3 regions of the Mesorhizobium sp. WSM4989 genome follow, and region 1 is predicted to be linked to each of the others. Evidence: predicted binding sites of a transcription regulator. Region 1 holds the regulator's gene; each other region holds the start of a gene.
The links. The regulator HrcA, encoded in region 1, represses chaperone genes, less so after heat shock. The targets are predictions, from matches to a motif close to GTTAGCACTCNCNNNNNGNGAGTGCTAAC.
Positions count from the first base shown of each region.

Region 2: the regulator HrcA is predicted to act here: its motif matches at 1,237-1,265, upstream of groES (co-chaperone GroES).
Region 3: the regulator HrcA is predicted to act here: its motif matches at 2,907-2,935, upstream of groES (co-chaperone GroES).

Region 1 is NZ_JARTVN010000001.1:2,309,022-2,314,852, forward strand. Features, by position in the region: gene P9217_RS11125 (LysE family translocator) at 46-663, opposite strand; gene P9217_RS11130 (sorbosone dehydrogenase family protein) at 776-2,125, opposite strand; gene P9217_RS11135 (hypothetical protein) at 2,236-2,433, opposite strand; gene hrcA (heat-inducible transcriptional repressor HrcA) at 2,465-3,547, opposite strand; gene rph (ribonuclease PH) at 3,728-4,444, shown strand; gene P9217_RS11150 (VOC family protein) at 4,623-5,033, shown strand; gene rdgB (RdgB/HAM1 family non-canonical purine NTP pyrophosphatase) at 5,033-5,710, shown strand; gene hemW (radical SAM family heme chaperone HemW) at 5,707-5,831, shown strand, end outside.
Region 2 is NZ_JARTVN010000001.1:55,556-61,386, forward strand. Features, by position in the region: gene P9217_RS00240 (hypothetical protein) at 6-1,067, shown strand; gene groES (co-chaperone GroES) at 1,327-1,623, shown strand; gene groL (chaperonin GroEL) at 1,693-3,345, shown strand; gene P9217_RS00255 (LysE family translocator) at 3,814-4,425, opposite strand; partial or broken gene P9217_RS00260 (YkgJ family cysteine cluster protein) at 4,693-5,010, opposite strand; gene P9217_RS00265 (SRPBCC domain-containing protein) at 5,206-5,831, opposite strand, start outside.
Region 3 is NZ_JARTVN010000001.1:388,208-394,038, forward strand. Features, by position in the region: gene P9217_RS02030 (hypothetical protein) at 1-1,285, opposite strand, end outside; gene P9217_RS02035 (Hsp20/alpha crystallin family protein) at 1,657-2,166, opposite strand; gene P9217_RS02040 (Hsp20 family protein) at 2,256-2,732, opposite strand; gene groES (co-chaperone GroES) at 3,080-3,394, shown strand; gene groL (chaperonin GroEL) at 3,447-5,075, shown strand; gene htpG (molecular chaperone HtpG) at 5,347-5,831, shown strand, end outside.

The sequences.
Region 1 (5,831 bases):
TTTGGGGATGCTTTCCCCGAAATGGGGGCCGGTTGAGAATGCAGCCTATTGACGGGCCGCGATGGCGGCTGCCGCTCCCATCATGAAGCCGGCGGCGGTGCGGTTCAGCACCTTGAGCGCGCGCGGCGATCTCAGGAACCAGCGCGCCTTGGCAGCCAGCGCCAGATAGGGGACCAGCACCCCGAACAGGACGACAACGGTCAGCGCGACAAGGATGCCGTAGTCGGCCGGCGTGATCGTCTTCAGGTCGACGATGGTCGGCGTGATGGCGAGATAGAAGATCATCGTCTTCGGGTTGCCGAGCGTCACCGTCAGCCCGGCGATGAAGCTCGACGCCAGGCCGCTTCTGCCCTTGCGCGCCTCGACCGTCTCGGGCGAGATGCCGCTGGTCCAGAAGCGCCAGGCAAGGAAGGCGAGATAAGCGACGCCCGCCCATTTGATGGCGAGAAACACCATGCCGAAGGTCTGGGCGACGAAGGCGAGGCCGAGCACGACGGCGGTGAGGTAGGTAATGTCGCCGAGCATGAGACCGAACGACATAGCGAGCGACGAACGGAAGCCGGAGCCGAGCGCGCGGGCAACAAGCGCCGTCACGCCGGGACCCGGAATGGCGGCGGCGACGCCGAGGGCGGCGCTGTAGGCGAGAAATCCTGTCAGTGTCATGGTTTGAACCCAGCGCTATCCCGGGATCGGGATCCAGAGCGGCAGCCTCTTACCACGGTGCCGGGGCGGCGTTAATTGCCTTGCGGCCGGATTCGGTTGCACCAGCGCCGCTTCAGGACCGGCCGTCGCCGTAGGCGACGCGCCATATCGTGCCGTTGCCGTCCTCGGTCAGGATCAGCGAACCATCGTTCGCCACCGCGACACCGACCGGCCGGCCCCAGACCGCATCGTCGGCAATGACGAAGCCGGTGGCGAAATCCTCATATTCGCCGGTCGGCTTGCCGTCCTTGAACTTCAGCCGCACCACCTTGTAGCCGGTGCGGACATTGCGGTTCCACGAGCCGTGCAGGGTGACGAAGGCGTCGCCCTTGTAGTCGGCCGGGAAGTTGCCGCCCTCGTAAAAGGCGATGTTGAGCGGCGCCGAATGTGCCTGGATCAGCACGTCCGGCACCGTGACCTTGCCGGCGAGATCGGGCCGCGCGCCTTTGTGGCGCGGATCCTCGTTGTCGCCGATATAGTACCAGGGCCAGCCATAGAAGGCTCCCTCCTTGACGGCGGTCGCATATTCGAAAGGCACGTTGTCGCCTAGCTCGTCGCGTTCGTTGACGACGCACCAGAGCGCGCCCGTAGCCGGCTGCACCGTCATGCCCGAGCAGTTGCGCAGGCCGGTGGCGACCATCCTGCGGTTCTTGCCGTCAGGATCGAAAGCGAGCACATCCGCTCGGCCTTCCTCCGCGCCCCAGGTAGCGCCGAGCGGTGCCGATCTCGCCCATTCTTCGACGCCGCCCTTCGGCCTCGCTCCCATGCCCTCCGCGGTATTCGAGCCCGAGCCGACCGAGAGATAGAGCGTTTTGCCGTCGGGCGAAAAAGCGATGTCGCGCGTCCAGTGATGGCTCGACGGGATGTCCGAGACGATCGTTTCGGGCTCGCCGGAAGCTTTGAGGTCGCCGTCGCGATAGGCAAAGCGGACGACGCTGTTGCTGTTGGCGACATAGACCCATTGCGGCTTGTCGCCCGGCGGATAGAAGGCGATGCCGTAGGGCCGGGTCAGGCCTTTGGCAAAGACCGACTTCTCGGCGGGCTTGGCGCTGCCTTCGGCCAGTCGATAGACGCGGACCTGGCTCGCCCTGCTGTCGGCGACGAAGAGATCGCCGTTCGGCGCCGTGCGCACGACACGCGGGCTGCTGATGCCCGAAGCCACCAGTTCGGCCGAAAAGCCGGGTGGAAGGGCTGGCGTGGCATCCTCGGGGCGATCGGTGACACCGCCGCCGTTCGAGGCGGATTCGGCGACATTCGGCTTCGGGAGATCGTCGGGCCTGATGAGGCGCCGCACGCCGGGCCGGTCGGCCCTCCAGTCACCGAAGGCCTTCTTGCCGGTGAGCAAGGGCTGATCGGCCTGCTGCGCGACGGCGCCGGAGGCCAGGAACAAAGCGAGGGCGGCAAGGCCGGCAATCCGTATCATGCTGTTCTCCGTTATTCGCCAACGTGCATCAGCAACCAGACAGCGAATATCGGGCAGGCTTTCCAAAAGAGAAGCCGGGCATGCGGATTTTGACGGAAAGCGCCGGCAGTTCAGCTCTCTTCGATATCCAGATCGTCGTCGAGCTGCTTTTCCAGCGCGACCAGATCGGCCGGCAGCGGCAGGCCCATGGCGCGCATTTCCCTGAGCTTCTCGCGCAGTAGCTCCTGGATCTCGTGATCGTCTTCCGGCTGGTTCACCATCTCCTCGAGCAGCAGGCTGATCTGGGCCTTGAACGATTCCAGCGCCATTTCCACCCTCCTTGCGACGTTTCCCGCTCGCCTATCTCAGCATGCGCGAAATCAACTGGGCCGTATAGTCGACCATCGGGACGATGCGGGCATAGTTCAATCGCGTCGGGCCGATGACGCCGAGCGCGCCGACGACGCGGGCATCCTTGTCGCGATAGGGCGCGACCACGAGCGACGAACCGGACAGCGAAAACAACTTGTTCTCCGAGCCGATGAAGATGCGCACGCCCGGACCTTCCTCGGCGAGGTCGAGGAGCTGCAGGAGTCCGTCCTGCGTTTCCAGATCCTCGAACAGATGGCGCAGCAATTCGAGATCGGCCTGGGCGGTGACGTTTTCCAGAAGATTGGCGCGGCCGCGCACGATGAGGCGCGCCGGCAGGCCGCTTTCGGCGCCGGCCCAGACCGCGAGGCCCTTCTCGACCAGCTCCTGCGACAGCGTGTCGAGAGCGGCCCTGGTCTCGTCCTTGATGCGCGCGATCTCGACCCGGGCCTCGGCCAGCGTGCGGCCGCGGATATGGGCGTTGAGGAAGTTCGAGGCCTCGTGCAGCTGCGAGACGGTGATACCGGCCGGCAGGTCGACAACGCGGTTCTCGACATCGCCGCTCTGCGACACCAGGACGGCGAGCGCCTTGGTGGGTTCCAACTGGATGAACTCGATGTGCTTCAGAGCCACCTCGTTCTTGGCGGCGAGCACCAGGCCGGCGCCGCGCGACATGCCGGAGAGCATCTGGCTGGCCTCGGTCAGCATATGCTCCAGCGTGGCGCCCGAGCCCGAGGCACGCACCTGCGCCTCGATGACGCGACGCTCGTCGTCCGACAGATCGCCGAGCTCCATGAAGGCATCGACGAAGAAGCGCAGGCCGGTCTGGGTCGGCAGGCGGCCGGCCGAGATGTGCGGCGCGTAGATCAGCCCCAGATGCTCGAGGTCGCTCATCACGTTGCGGATGGTGGCCGGTGACAGCGACGACGGCAGGATGCGCGACAGGCTGCGCGAGCCGACCGGCTCGCCGTCGCGCAGATAGGAATCGACAATCCGCCGGAAGATGTCGCGCGAGCGCATGTCGAGCGACTGAAGCACGGGCGGCTGCGATGCGGGATCGACTGCCTTGTTCATTCCGGCGAAAAACCTCCTATCGAAAGATATAGACTTAAGCCTCCCTGGCGCAACCCGGGCCATTTTCGCTTGCGCCGTTTCCTTGACTCCCCGTTTCCTTGGCGCCCTTTTCCTTTGCGCCATCCGCCGCATGCGTCTACAAGCCGCCGACGAATCCAAAACCATAGGAAAGAAGGCCGAATGCGCCCCTCCAAACGCCAGCCCGACGAAATGCGCGCCATCTCCTTCGAGCGCGGCGTCTCCAAGCACGCCGAAGGCTCGTGCCTGGTGAAGTTCGGAGACACGCATGTGCTATGCACGGCGAGCCTGGAGGAAAAGGTGCCGGCCTGGATGCGCAATTCCGGCAAGGGCTGGGTTACGGCCGAATACGGCATGCTGCCGCGCTCGACGGGCGAGCGGATGCGCCGCGAGGCTTCCGCCGGCAAGCAGGGCGGCCGCACGCTGGAGATCCAGCGGCTGATCGGTCGTTCGTTGCGCGCCGTTGTCGACCTGCAGGCGCTAGGCGAACAGCAGATCACCGTCGACTGCGACGTTATCCAGGCCGACGGCGGCACCCGCACCGCCTCGATCACCGGCGGCTGGGTGGCGCTATACGATTGCCTGCGCTGGATGGAAGCGCGCCAGATGGCCAGCGTTTCCAAGGTGCTCAAGGACCATGTCGCGGCGATCTCCTGCGGCATCCATGACGGACAGCCGGTCATCGATCTCGATTATCTCGAGGATTCCTCGGCCGGCACCGACGCCAATTTCGTCATGACCGGCAAGGGCGGCATCGTCGAGATCCAGGGCACGGCGGAAGGCGAGCCCTTCTCCGAAGAGCAGTTTTCGGCGCTGATGGGACTGGCCAAGAAGGGTATTTCTCGGCTGGTCAGCCTGCAGCAGATGGCGGTGGCGTAGGTTTTCGAATGCCGAGCCTAGGCACCCCCCTCTGGCCTGCCGGCCATCTCCCCCTCAAGGGGGGAGATCGGACCTCACCTCGGCCTTCGCCAATCTTCGCCGTCGACACACTGTCGGTGGAGCTGCCAATCTCTCCCCTTGAGGGGGAGATGCCCGGCAGGGCAGAGGGGGGTGCTTCGTGACTCCCTCCGCGATTCTGGAATCAGCGCTCTACGTCACAGATCTAACCGCTGCCGAAGCCTTCTACCGCGACATCCTCGGCCTGGATCCGCTGGGCAAGGTCGAAGGTCGCCACGTCTTCTTCCGCTGCGGCAACGGCGTGCTGCTCATCTTCAATGCCGAGGCGACGAAAATTCCGCCGGCGCCCGACGCCAGGCTGAAGGTGCCGCCGCACGGCACGGTCGGCGAAGGGCATCTTTGCTTCACTGCGACTGCGGCCGAGATCGCCCAATGGCGCAAGCATCTGGCGGCCAAGAACATCGCCATCGAAAGCGATTTCGAATGGCCGCAAGGCGGACATTCGATCTATATCCGCGACCCTTCGGGCAATTCGATCGAGTTCGCCGAACCAAGGATCTGGGGTCTCTGATGCATTCTTTGAACGAACAAAAGATCGTCGTCGCCAGCCACAATGAAGGCAAGCTGCGCGAATTCGCCGACTTGATGGCCCCGTTCGGCTTCGAGGCGAAGTCGGCCAAGGAGTACGGCCTGCCGGAACCGGACGAGACCGGCACGACCTTCGAGGAGAATGCCTATATCAAGGCCTATGCCGCGGCCAAGGCCACCGGCCTGCCGGCGCTGTCGGACGATTCGGGGCTCTGCGTCGATGCGCTCGACGGGGCGCCCGGCGTCTACACCGCCAACTGGGCCGAGACGGCGGACGGCACACGCGATTTCGGCATGGCCATGCAGCGCACCGAAGTGGCGCTGCAGGAGGTCGGCGCGACCGAGCCGGCGCAGCGCACCGGCCGTTTCGTCGCCGTCATCTGCCTCGCCTTTCCCGATGGCGAGGCCGAATATTACCGCGGCGAGGCCGAAGGCACGCTGGTCTGGCCGCCGCGCGGCACGCTCGGCTTCGGCTACGATCCAGTGTTCCTGCCCAACGGCTTCGCCAAGACTTTTGGCGAGATGAGCGCCGAGCAAAAGCATGGCTGGAAGCCCGGCCAGGCAACAGCCCTGTCGCACCGCGCCCGCGCCTTCCAGAAGTTTGCCCAGGCCCGCTTGGATTTGGCGCGGCTGGATCTGGCGCGGCTCAGGTCAAAATGATCGGAACAGGCCAGACCATGCCGCTCGACCGCAGCCCCGGCTTCGGCGTCTATATCCATTGGCCGTTCTGCGCGGCCAAATGCCCTTACTGCGACTTCAACAGCCACGTTCGCCACCAGCC
Region 2 (5,831 bases), 2.3 Mb from region 1:
CGGGCATGAAGATACTTGCGGCATTGCTGTCGATCCTGTTGTGCGCACTCCTCTATCCGTCCTCTCCTGCCGGAGCCGATGGCACTCCCGCAACCATTCCCTTGATAAAACTTGAGTATCCGGGGAACCCTAAGAATATTCGTATGCTCTATGTGAGAATTCTCTCTCTCGGAAACCGGAAAATCAATCAGCCTCTTTTGCTGGATACCGGCTCAAGCGGAATGACGATCGATTGTCGTTCGACGCTCCCCGCCGGATTATGCTCCGAGAACGGTATCAAGGTTGCGAAAACCCTGGAATTGGACGGTATAATTGTCACGACCCAAAAAGTGGTCATGCACTATGGCACCTACGATGAGTATGGAAATATCGCTTCGGCGCGTGTGACTTTTGGTTCGTCAAGCGCGCTGGCCTCCACGGACAGGCGAATATCGTTCCTAATCCGCTACAAGAAAGTCAGGCGCGACACAGGTGAAGTTGTCGGCGGCCCGCTTTGGCCAAAAGGCATCTTTGGCATCTCGCCCATTGGGGGCGACGGGCCACATCAGATGATCAAATCGCCAATGGACGCAGTGAGCGTGGGACCCGGCCTGCATAGAGGTTACTACCTTTCTGCGATCGGCAGTAAGTGGAAAGCCTGCACAAATGAGGCCGGCAACTGCCCACAGGTAGAAGCCCTCCACGTCGGCATCCCAGATGACGTGAAGAAGAATTTCAAGATACAAAAATGGAAACAGGCCAGCCCGCGATACAATTTCCCCACTCTTGACTCCTGTCTCTCATGGGGCTCTGAGCCGGTTTGTCGGCCGACGCTGTACGACACCGGCAACTCAACCATAATGGTCCCAACCGATACATCCAAACCGTATGCATCATTGAATGTCGGCACCAAGGTGGTGGTGAAAACCGAAGGCCAGGACGATTGGAATTTTACAACCACCTACAAGCCTGAGGTGGAAATTGTCCCTGGCCTTGAACATAATATCGTCGGTATCCGGTATTTTGAAAGAAACAGCTTGCTCGTCGATCTTGAAACTCAGGAGATCGGCTTGCGGCTTGGATATTAAGCAGCCGATGCCCGGCCGTCCCATCGAACTCACGAGCAATTTCTGCCAAGTAGTCGTGGGGCAACCACTGTGTTTCAGAACCACGTCGGTACATGGAAAAAAATTTTGCGCCATTGCCCCTCCCCGCGCGCCTTGACTCTCGCATGCCATCAGCCTATCTCAGCGCCACGTTAGCACTCGCCTTAGGTGAGTGCTAACTTATATCCGGCCTCGCCGGATGGAGGAACAGTTCTCACCGTTCTCATTCGAGGAAGACAACATGGCAAAGTCCAAGTTCCGCCCGCTTCATGACCGCGTGGTCGTTCGCCGGGTCGAATCCGAATCCAAGACCGCCGGCGGGATTATCATCCCGGATACGGCGAAGGAGAAGCCGCAGGAAGGCGAGATCATCGCCGTCGGCTCCGGCGCTCGCGACGAAGCCGGCAAGCTCGTGCCGCTGGACGTCAAGGCCGGCGACCGCGTGCTGTTCGGCAAGTGGTCGGGCACTGAAGTCAAGCTCAATGGCGAGGACCTTCTGATCATGAAGGAATCCGACATCATGGGCATCATCGGCTGATCATCGGCCTCACCGTCAACTGAATCTTGAATCTGCGGGTTCGACCCGAACCCCTGCCAGGAGCTTACAATGGCTGCAAAAGACGTAAAGTTTTCCCGTGATGCCCGCGAGCGCATGCTGCGCGGCGTCAACATCCTCGCCGACGCGGTGAAGGTCACCCTCGGTCCGAAGGGCCGCAACGTCGTCATCGACAAATCGTTCGGCGCCCCGCGCATCACCAAGGACGGCGTCACCGTCGCCAAGGAGATCGAGCTCGAGGACAAGTTCGAGAACATGGGCGCGCAGATGGTGCGTGAGGTCGCTTCGAAGACCAACGACATCGCCGGCGACGGCACGACCACCGCGACCGTTCTCGCCCAGGCCATCGTCCAGGAAGGCAACAAGGCCGTTGCCGCCGGCATGAACCCGATGGATCTGAAGCGCGGCATCGACCTCGCCGTCACCGAAGTCGTTACCGCTCTCGGCAAGGCTGCCAAGAAGATCAAGACCTCCGAGGAAGTCGCCCAGGTCGGCACGATCTCGGCCAATGGCGACGAGTCGGTCGGCAAGATGATCGCGGAAGCGATGCAGAAGGTCGGTAACGAAGGCGTCATCACCGTCGAGGAAGCCAAGACCGCCGAGACCGAGCTGGAAGTCGTCGAAGGCATGCAGTTCGACCGCGGCTATCTCTCGCCCTACTTCGTCACCAACGCCGACAAGATGGTCGCCGATCTGGAAGACGCCTACATCCTGCTGCACGAGAAGAAGCTCTCCAACCTGCAGGCCATGCTGCCGGTCCTGGAAGCCGTCGTTCAGACCTCGAAGCCGCTGCTCATCATCTCGGAAGACGTCGAAGGCGAGGCTCTGGCCACGCTGGTCGTCAACAAGCTGCGCGGCGGCCTGAAGATCGCCGCCGTCAAGGCTCCGGGCTTCGGCGACCGCCGCAAGGCCATGCTGGAAGACATCGCCATCCTGACCGGTGGCCAGGTCATCTCGGAAGACCTCGGCATCAAGCTCGAGAATGTCGGCCTCAACATGCTCGGCCGCGCCAAGAAGGTGTCGATCTCCAAGGAAAACACCACCATCGTCGACGGCGCCGGCAAGAAGGCCGAGATCCAGGGCCGCGTCGCCCAGATCAAGCAGCAGATCGAGGAGACCACCTCGGACTACGACAAGGAGAAGCTGCAGGAGCGTCTGGCCAAGCTCGCGGGCGGCGTCGCGGTGATCCGCGTCGGCGGCGCGACCGAGGTCGAGGTCAAGGAAAAGAAGGACCGCGTTGACGACGCTCTGAACGCGACCCGCGCGGCCGTTGAAGAAGGCATCGTCCCCGGCGGCGGCGTCGCGCTGCTGCGCGCTTCGCACGCCGTCAAGGCGACCGGCGTCAATGCCGACCAGGCGGCGGGCATCGCCATCGTTCGTCGCGCGCTGCAGGCTCCGGCCCGCCAGATCGCGGCCAACGCCGGTGCCGAGGCTTCGATCGTTGCCGGCAAGATCCTCGAGAACAAGGCTGCGACCTACGGCTTCAACGCCCAGACCGGCGAGTATGGCGACATGATCGGCATGGGCATCGTCGACCCGGTCAAGGTCGTTCGCACCGCTCTCCAGGACGCGGCCTCGGTCGCCGGCCTGCTGGTCACCACCGAAGCCATGATCGCCGAGGCTCCGAAGAAGGAAGCCGCCGGCGGTATGCCGGGCGGTATGCCTGGCGGCGGCATGGGCGGCATGGGCGGCATGGACTTCTAAGAAGTCCATAAAGCACGCCCATCATTGAACATTGCTCAAGCCCGCAAGCGGCTTGAGTGGCGGCATGGACTTCTAAGAAGTCCGGTCCCACAGCGAATATGGAAAGGGCGGCAGACATGTCGCCCTTTTTGTTTGGCATGCGGGCAGCCGGTCCAAAGGCGGGCTTCTATACTGTTGCGAAGTGTTGCGATTGGCGAAGGCCCGCGCAACAGCCGATCTCCCCTCTTGAGGGGGAGATGCCCGGCAGGGCAAAGGGGGTCCCGCGCATAAGGCGCCGGCGACGACTCCCTTGCAACGAAGGCGCTGGCGCTCCAACGCGCGGCGACCCCCTCTGTCGCCTTCGGCGACATCTCCCCCTCAAGGAGGGAGATCAGCAGCGCCAGCGCCAGCGCTCGGCCATCCCTGCGTCAACCTGATCCGCGTCGCGGACGGGCGATAGTCGAGGCGATGGGCTATATCACGGTTCGCTTACCGATCCGCCAGCGCCAGCTTGGCCCCCAGCATGACGAAGGCGCCGGCGAAGGTGCGGCGCATCCAGGTCAGCACCATCGGCCGCGACACGACATGGCTGCGCACCGAAGCCGCGAACACGCCGTAGACGACGAAGACAAGGAAGGTCATCAGCATCAACACGCCGGACAGCTCCAGCATCTTGGCGAAAGCGTGCGGCTCGGTGGTGCTGACGAATTGCGGCAGGAAGGCGAAGAAGAAGATCGACAGTTTTGGGTTCAAGATGTTGATCAGGATGCCGGAGGTGATCACCTTGCGGGCAGAGCGCGGCGCGGCGTTCTGATCGAGAGCAAGGCCGCCCTTCTCCTTCAGCGTGTTCCAGGCCATGTAGAGCAGATAGGCGACGCCCAGATATTTCAGAGTCTCGAAGGCGACGGCGCTTGTGTGCAGCACCGCCGCAAGGCCGGTGATGGCCGCCGCCATGTGCGGGATGATGCCCAGCGTGCAGCCGAAAGCGGCGATGATCGCGGCGCGAGCGCCGCGCGAGAGGCCGGCGCTCAGCGTGTAGAGAACGCCAGTGCCGGGCGAAGCGACGATAATCAGCGACGTCAACAGGAATTCGATGCTCACGGTTTCCTCCATGGCCTGCACGGCGCGGAAGGTATCGGGAGGTCCGAGCGTGGGCAAGCGGGGAAGAAAGTAATCTCCCCCTTGTGGTCCCCTCGCGAGGAGATGTCGCCGAAGGCGACAGAGGGGGCTCGCCTCGTGTAGAGCGCGGCCTTTTCCGCGACGCGATCACGTTGGCGATTTATGTGAGACGACCCCCTCTGACCGCTTCGCGGCCATCTCCCCCTCGAGGGGGGAGATCACGCTCTCCGCCGCCAGCCCATGGGCGGCCCTTGCCATTAGGCAGTCGTCGCCGCCGGGCATGCAGGCGCGGCAGACATGCGGGCGGGCTTCGTAAATCGCGCAGGCCGTCTGCTTGCCCACCTCGCCGCGAAGCGCGGTGCAGCGGCCGTCCTCGCAGCGCATGCCTGACAGGTCGGTCGCGACCAGCTCATCGGGGATGCGGTCGAGCTCGGCATCCTCTTCGGTCGAAAAGCGCGGCCAGTCCGCCGAATAGGCGCAGCAGGCGCCGCAGCTCTGGCAGTCGAAGGCGGCTGATGCGTCAAGCAGGGTCGGGCAGGGTCGGTCGTGCGGCAAGGCTATCCTCATGCTGGCAAGTGCCTTTAGCACGGAGCCGGGAAATGCGTCGCATCCGGCCGAGCAAAAAATTTTGTTTTGCCGGGAACCCTTTTGCCGGCTGGCGGTTTTGTCCCTGTTATCGGCAGTTCACGAGTATCGAGAAAAGCTGATAACAAAAGACGCCTCCCGCGCCCTGAAAAGCGCGAGAGGCGTTTTCCATCCGCCTTACATGATCGTGCTCATCATCGGCAGGATTTCATAGCGGAAGCCGCGGCCGGAACGCGCCACCGGGTCGCCTTCGGTAACCGCCCTGGCGTCGGCTTCCGTGCCGACCTGCAGGATCAGAAGCCCCCACGGTCCGGCTGGATCGGCGACTGGGCCGGCAATCATCATTCTGCCTTCACGAAGCAGGCCGCGCAGATAGTCGGCATGCGCATTCATCAGCGCCCTCTCCTCCTCCGTCAGGGTGAAGGCGAAATCCGGACGCGGCGGAATCAGCCGGCAATGGAAGACCGAAGGCGACCTGGCAGCCGTCTCCTTGGCAAGGAATTCGTCCAACCAGCCCAGAACGCGCTCCCAACCGGAACCGTGATCGCGGCAGGAGTCCCGTCGCGACCCGAAGCCGTCATGGCGCAGCGTCAGCCGGGTGCCGTTCTCGACGGCTTCGAGCGTATAGGTGACGGTGGTGAGGTTATCGCCGTCCCAGGGCGCCTTCCAGGTCATCACCAGACGATGCGGCGGCTCGACCTCGAGATACTCGCCGGCGACATGGAAGTCCTGCCCGTCCGCGCCCTTGCCTTCCGAGCGCCAGGCGCCGCCCGGCCGGACATCGGCCGTGTGCTCCGTCGTCC
Region 3 (5,831 bases), 1.9 Mb from region 1:
CGTAAGGCAGCAGCTCCTTGATGCGGGCATTCAGCGTCTCGACCTCGGCGCGCAGGTCCTCGCATTCCTGTTTCTGGATATCGAGCTGGATCTGCTCCGACGCCTGCTGCAGCGATAGCTGCGAGAGGTTGGTACTGATCACCGACAAATTCTTCTTGTCCAATTCGCTCTCGTTCCTGAGAACGGCAAGCTTCTCTTCCGCGATCTGCCGCTCGGTCACGGCGTCATTCAACTGCGCCCTCAGTCCTGTCGCCTCGGCGACCGCCTCGGTCTTGTCGATGGAGGCCTGCTCCAGCCGCGATTGCAGCTCCTGGATTTCGGAGCGCAAGCCGCGCAGCTCCGCCCGGCTCCGCGCAAGCTCCGCCGCGCCATCGCTTTCGGCAATGCGGGCGGCTTCGGCTGTCTCGGCAAGCTTGGCCTGCGTCGTCTCCAACGATTTCTGCAGCCGGGCCTCCTCCTTCTCGTGGCTACCGAGCTGGGCCATAAGTTCGGCAATGCGCGTGGCTTCGTTGGCGTGGGTCGCCGCGAACTCGTCGAATTTGTGCCGGGCCTCGGCCTCGCGCTTTTGCGCCTGCTCCAGCTCGATCGAAAGCCCGACCTGCTTCTCGCGCAGCAGCTTGTTCTCGACAGCGCGCCTGTCGGCTTCGACGGTCTTGGCCGTCAGGGTCTTGACGATCTCACCGAACTCAGCCTCGCGCCTGGCGCTCTCATTGCCCATCTCGACCATTTCGAGCCGCACCGCTGCAAGCGCCTCGCGCAGCGACTCCCTGTCCTGGACGAGACTTGCCTCGCGCTGCTGCCAGGCCTCGGCCGCGCCGTCGCGTTCGCGCTGCTTGCGCGTAGCGTCAAGCAATTGTTCCGACAAGGCCTTGTGTTCGGCGCCCAGAGCGGCGTTCTCCAGCTCCAGCTCATTGGCGCGCAGCGCATCGCGATGCAGGGCGTTCAGGATATCGCGCGTCATGTGGTGCGCTGTGGCGATCTCGGCCAGCCTTGACCCGATCTCCTCCAGATGACCCTGTCCGTCGCGGAAGAGTCCGGAAACGGCTTCCAAGGCGGCCAACCGTGTCTGGGTGTGCGGCGTCAGCCGGGAGGCGGAAGCCTCGGACTGAGTCTCGCCCGGCGGATCCTCCTCGCTTGCCGCCAGGTCGGCGGCAGAATCGTATCCCGGGGACGTCTCTTCGTCAGCCGAAAGACATTCTTCGAAAGCCTCTGCCAGATCCGACTGGAGCTCTTGAAATTCCTTGTCTACGTCCTCGGCCCGTTTGATCAGGGATTTGAAATTCATAACGGCACACCTCTTACGCTCACACCCGCCGTATTACTTAACGAATTGCTAATCTAGCCCTTAACGTTCCGTACGGGAAGCCTGACCAAAAGAAGGAAGGAATTAAGGTTATCGCGGATTTCCAGAGGCTTGCGCGGTGTTCCGTCAGCGGCATCTGCGCTCAGCGCGGTAAACGGTTAGAATGGCCTGCGTCGGCCGCACGTCATCGAGCCGCAAGCGAGCACCTGGCGCCCGCTGCGGGCGGATCACTCGTTGGAAGGGGAGCCACGCTCCAGCCAGCACCTACGCCAGCGTTGGCCGTTCCATCTAGCGCCGAGGTTCCGTCATGCCGCAGGGGCCGGACCCGCCGGTCCAACCCCTGCATCCAGGCATCAGCTCTTGATTTCGATACGCTTGGCCTGCGACTGCGCCTTCGCGGTCTTGGGCAGCATTACCGTCAGCACGCCGTTCTTGAAGCGGGCATCGATCTTGTCTTCTTCGATCTCGTAGCCCAGCGGGATTCGACGCTCGAAGCGGCCATAGATGCGCTCGGAGAACTGCCGCTCCTTGTCCTCCGTCTCGGAGCGCTTTTCACCCTTCAGCGTCAGCACGCCATCATCAAGCAGCACCTCGATGTCCTTCTCGTCCAGGCCCGGGACTTCGGCCGCCACCTTGATCTCCTTCTCGTTGTCGGAGATCTCAACGCTCGGCCAGCCGGCACCAAAGGCTGATACGCCGCCTGGGGATGGCAAGCCGGAACCGAAACCCCGGAAGACGTCGTCGAACAGCCGATTCACCTCGCGATGCAGCGACAGGAAAGGATCGCGTTCGCCGTCGCGGAAGACACTTGGAACCTGGTTACCATTGTTTCGGCCCCAGGGAATCAGATCACGAACACTCATGTTTTCCTCCTTTCTGTTCATCCGGAAGACAAGGCCCACAAGCGCCGGGAACATCACCCGGCGCTTGGCGCAAAGCGCGGCGAGAAGGCTCAGGCCGCCTTGTTGTCGGCCTCTATTTTCTTTGTCGCGGCCGTTGGCGATGATTTGTCCGCCGTGATCTCGATCCGGCGCGGCTTCATTTCTTCCGGGATCTCGCGTTTGAGGTCGATTGTCAGCAGACCGTTGACGAGGCTCGCATCGACGACCTTGACGTGATCGGCAAGCTCGAAGCGACGCTGGAATGCGCGGCCGGCAATGCCGCGATGCAGGTACTCGCCGTTGTCCTCGCCTGCCTTTTGGCCAGAGACCATCAGCATGTTCTGCTCCTGGGTAATGGCCAGTTCGTCCTGGCTGAAGCCTGCCAGGGCCATGGTGATGCGGTAGTCGTCCTCGCCGCTCTTGGCGATATCGTAGGGCGGCCAGTTGTCAGCGGTTTCGATGCGGCTTGCGGTCTCGAGCGCGTTCAGCATTCGATCGAAGCCGATGCTCGACCGGAACAGGGGAGAAAAGTCGAAACTGGTTCTCATAGCTACATCCTCCATTGAGCAACATAGATACGAGGAGCGCCAAGGCAGCGGCGCTCCTTGACCTTGCCGGCCACATCAGGCGCCGGCAGGTTCGATTTGGGAATTGATTCCTTTGCCGTCAAGAGGTCCGGGGCGCGCCCGTCAAAGCTGCATAATTACCTTTGTTTTCACGGCGCTAGCACTCGGCTGTTGCGAGTGCCAAAAAATTTCTTGCGGCCTCTTGAAACCGGCGCGTGCAAAACCAAATCCACATGCGCGAGGCCGAAAGGATCGCGAGCCCCGCTCCGGTCCTTCCGGTCCGGAGTGGAGGAACCTCTCAAAATCTGTTTGTCCCGAAGGAGAACGATATGAAGTTCCATCCATTGCATGACCGCGTTCTGGTCCGCCGCGTCGAGGCCGAGGAGAAGACGGCCGGCGGCATCATCATCCCGGACACGGCGAAGGAGAAGCCGCAGGAAGGCGAGATCATCGCCGTCGGTTCCGGCGCGCGCGACGAGAGCGGCAAGCTCATTCCCCTCGACGTCAAAGTCGGCGACCGCATCCTGTTCGGCAAGTGGTCCGGCACCGAGATCAAGCTCAACGGTGAAGACCTGCTCATTATGAAGGAAAGCGACGTGATGGGTGTGGTCGAGCAGACATCGGCGTTGGGAAAAGCGGCTTGAACCGGCCCAACCCGATCGGTGAATGAAAGGTGCCTGCTGAAGGAGTGTTCCAATGGCTGCCAAGGAAGTGAAATTCCATTCCGACGCCCGCGACCGCATGTTGCGCGGCGTCAACATCCTCGCCGACGCGGTGAAGGTCACGCTCGGCCCTAAGGGCCGCAATGTCGTCATCGACAAGTCGTTCGGCGCTCCGCGCATCACCAAGGACGGCGTCACTGTCGCCAAGGAGATCGAGCTCGAGGACAAGTTCGAGAACATGGGCGCGCAGATGGTGCGCGAGGTCGCCTCGAAAACCAGCGATATCGCCGGCGACGGCACGACCACCGCGACCGTTCTCGCCCAGGCCATCGTCAGGGAAGGTGCCAAGGCCGTTGCCGCCGGCATGAATCCCATGGATCTGAAGCGCGGCATCGACAAAGCCGTCGAGGCTATTGTTCAGGAGTTGAAGACCAACGCCCGCAAGGTGACCAGAAATGACGAGATCGCCCAGGTCGGCACGATTTCGGCCAATGGTGATGCCGAGATCGGCCGTTTCCTTGCTGAGGCGATGCAGAAGGTCGGCAACGAGGGCGTCATCACCGTCGAGGAAGCCAAGACCGCCGACACCGAGCTGGAAGTGGTCGAAGGCATGCAGTTCGATCGCGGTTATCTCTCGCCTTACTTCATCACCAATCAGGATAAGATGCGCGTCGAGCTCGAAGAGCCCTATGTGCTGATCCACGAGAAGAAGCTTTCCAACCTGCAGGCGCTGCTGCCGGTTCTGGAGGCGGTGGTTCAGTCGGCGAAGCCCCTGCTCATCATCGCGGAGGATGTCGAGGGCGAGGCGCTCGCGACGCTGGTGGTCAACAAGCTGCGCGGCGGCCTGAAGGTTGCGGCCGTCAAGGCTCCGGGCTTCGGCGACCGCCGCAAGGCCATGCTGGAGGACATCGCCATCCTCACCGGCGGCACCGCTATCAGCGAGGATCTCGGCATCAAGCTTGAGAACGTCACGCTGGAGATGCTCGGCCGCACCAAGAAAGTGGTGGTCGAGAAGGAGAACACCACGATCGTCGATGGCGCCGGCAAGAAGGAGGAGATCCAGGGCCGCGTCGCGCAGATCAAGGCGCAAATCGAGGAGACCACCTCGGACTACGATCGCGAGAAGCTGCAGGAGCGTCTGGCCAAGCTCGCCGGCGGCGTGGCTGTGATCCGCGTCGGCGGTTCGACGGAGGTCGAGGTCAGGGAGCGCAAGGACCGCGTCGACGATGCCATGCATGCGACGCGCGCGGCGGTCGAGGAAGGCATTCTTCCGGGCGGCGGCGTGGCGCTGCTCAGGGCCGCCAATGCGCTCGACGCGGTGGCTGCCGACAACCCCGACCAGAGATACGGCGTCGACATCGTGCGGCGCGCCATCGAGGCGCCGGCGCGTCAGATCGCCGAGAACAGCGGGGCGGAAGGCTCGATCATCGTCGGCAAGCTGCGCGAGAAGACCGATTTCGCCTATGGCTGGAACGCCCAGACCGGCGAATATGGCGATCTTTTCAGCCAGGGCGTTATCGATCCGGCCAAGGTCGTGCGCACCGCGCTGCAGGATGCAGCCTCGATCGCCGGCCTGCTCGTCACCACCGAGGCGATGGTCGCCGAGAAGCCGAAGAAGGAAGCGGCACCCGCCATGCCCGCCGGCGCCGGCATGGACTTCTAGGACGCTGGGGAGGCGCGGCGCCGACACAGCCAATCTCCCCCGACAGGGTTCAATTGGGGGAGATTGGTCGGCAGGGCAAAAGGGAGCGCGAGGGAAACGGCACCCTTCTGAATTGACAAGAACCGGAAAAGCGCGAAAGCACTCCGCGACAGATCGGCTGGCGGGACGCGTCCCCTTTGTCCTGTCGGACATCTCCCCTCATCGGCGGAGATCGGCAGCTTCGACACGCCGCGGCGCGACGCGCCAGAGTTACTATGTGGGAAGATTCTGAATGACGACGGATACCAAGACGACGGAAACCAGGACATTCGAGGCGGATGTCTCGCGGCTGCTGCACATGATGGTGCATTCGGTCTATTCGGACCGGGACGTCTTCCTGCGCGAGCTGATCTCCAACGGCGCGGACGCGTGCGAGAAGCTGCGCTTCGAAGCGATCACCCGTCCCGAGCTGCTGGGCGAGGACGCAAAGCCGCGCATCACTATTTCGGCCGACCCCGACAACAAGCAGCTTGCCGTCGAGGACAACGGCATCGGCATGGGCCGCGAGGAGATGGCCGAGGCTCTGGGCACCATCGCACGCTCCGGCACCCGTGCCTTCATCGAGCGCGTCGAGGCTGGCAAGGCGACTGAGGACTCGCAACTCATCGGCCAGTTCGGCGTCGGCTTCTACTCCGCTTTCATGGTGGCCGATCATGTCGATGTCATCAGCCGGCAGGCCGGCAGCGAGGAAGCCTGGCGCTGGTCTTCCGACGGCAA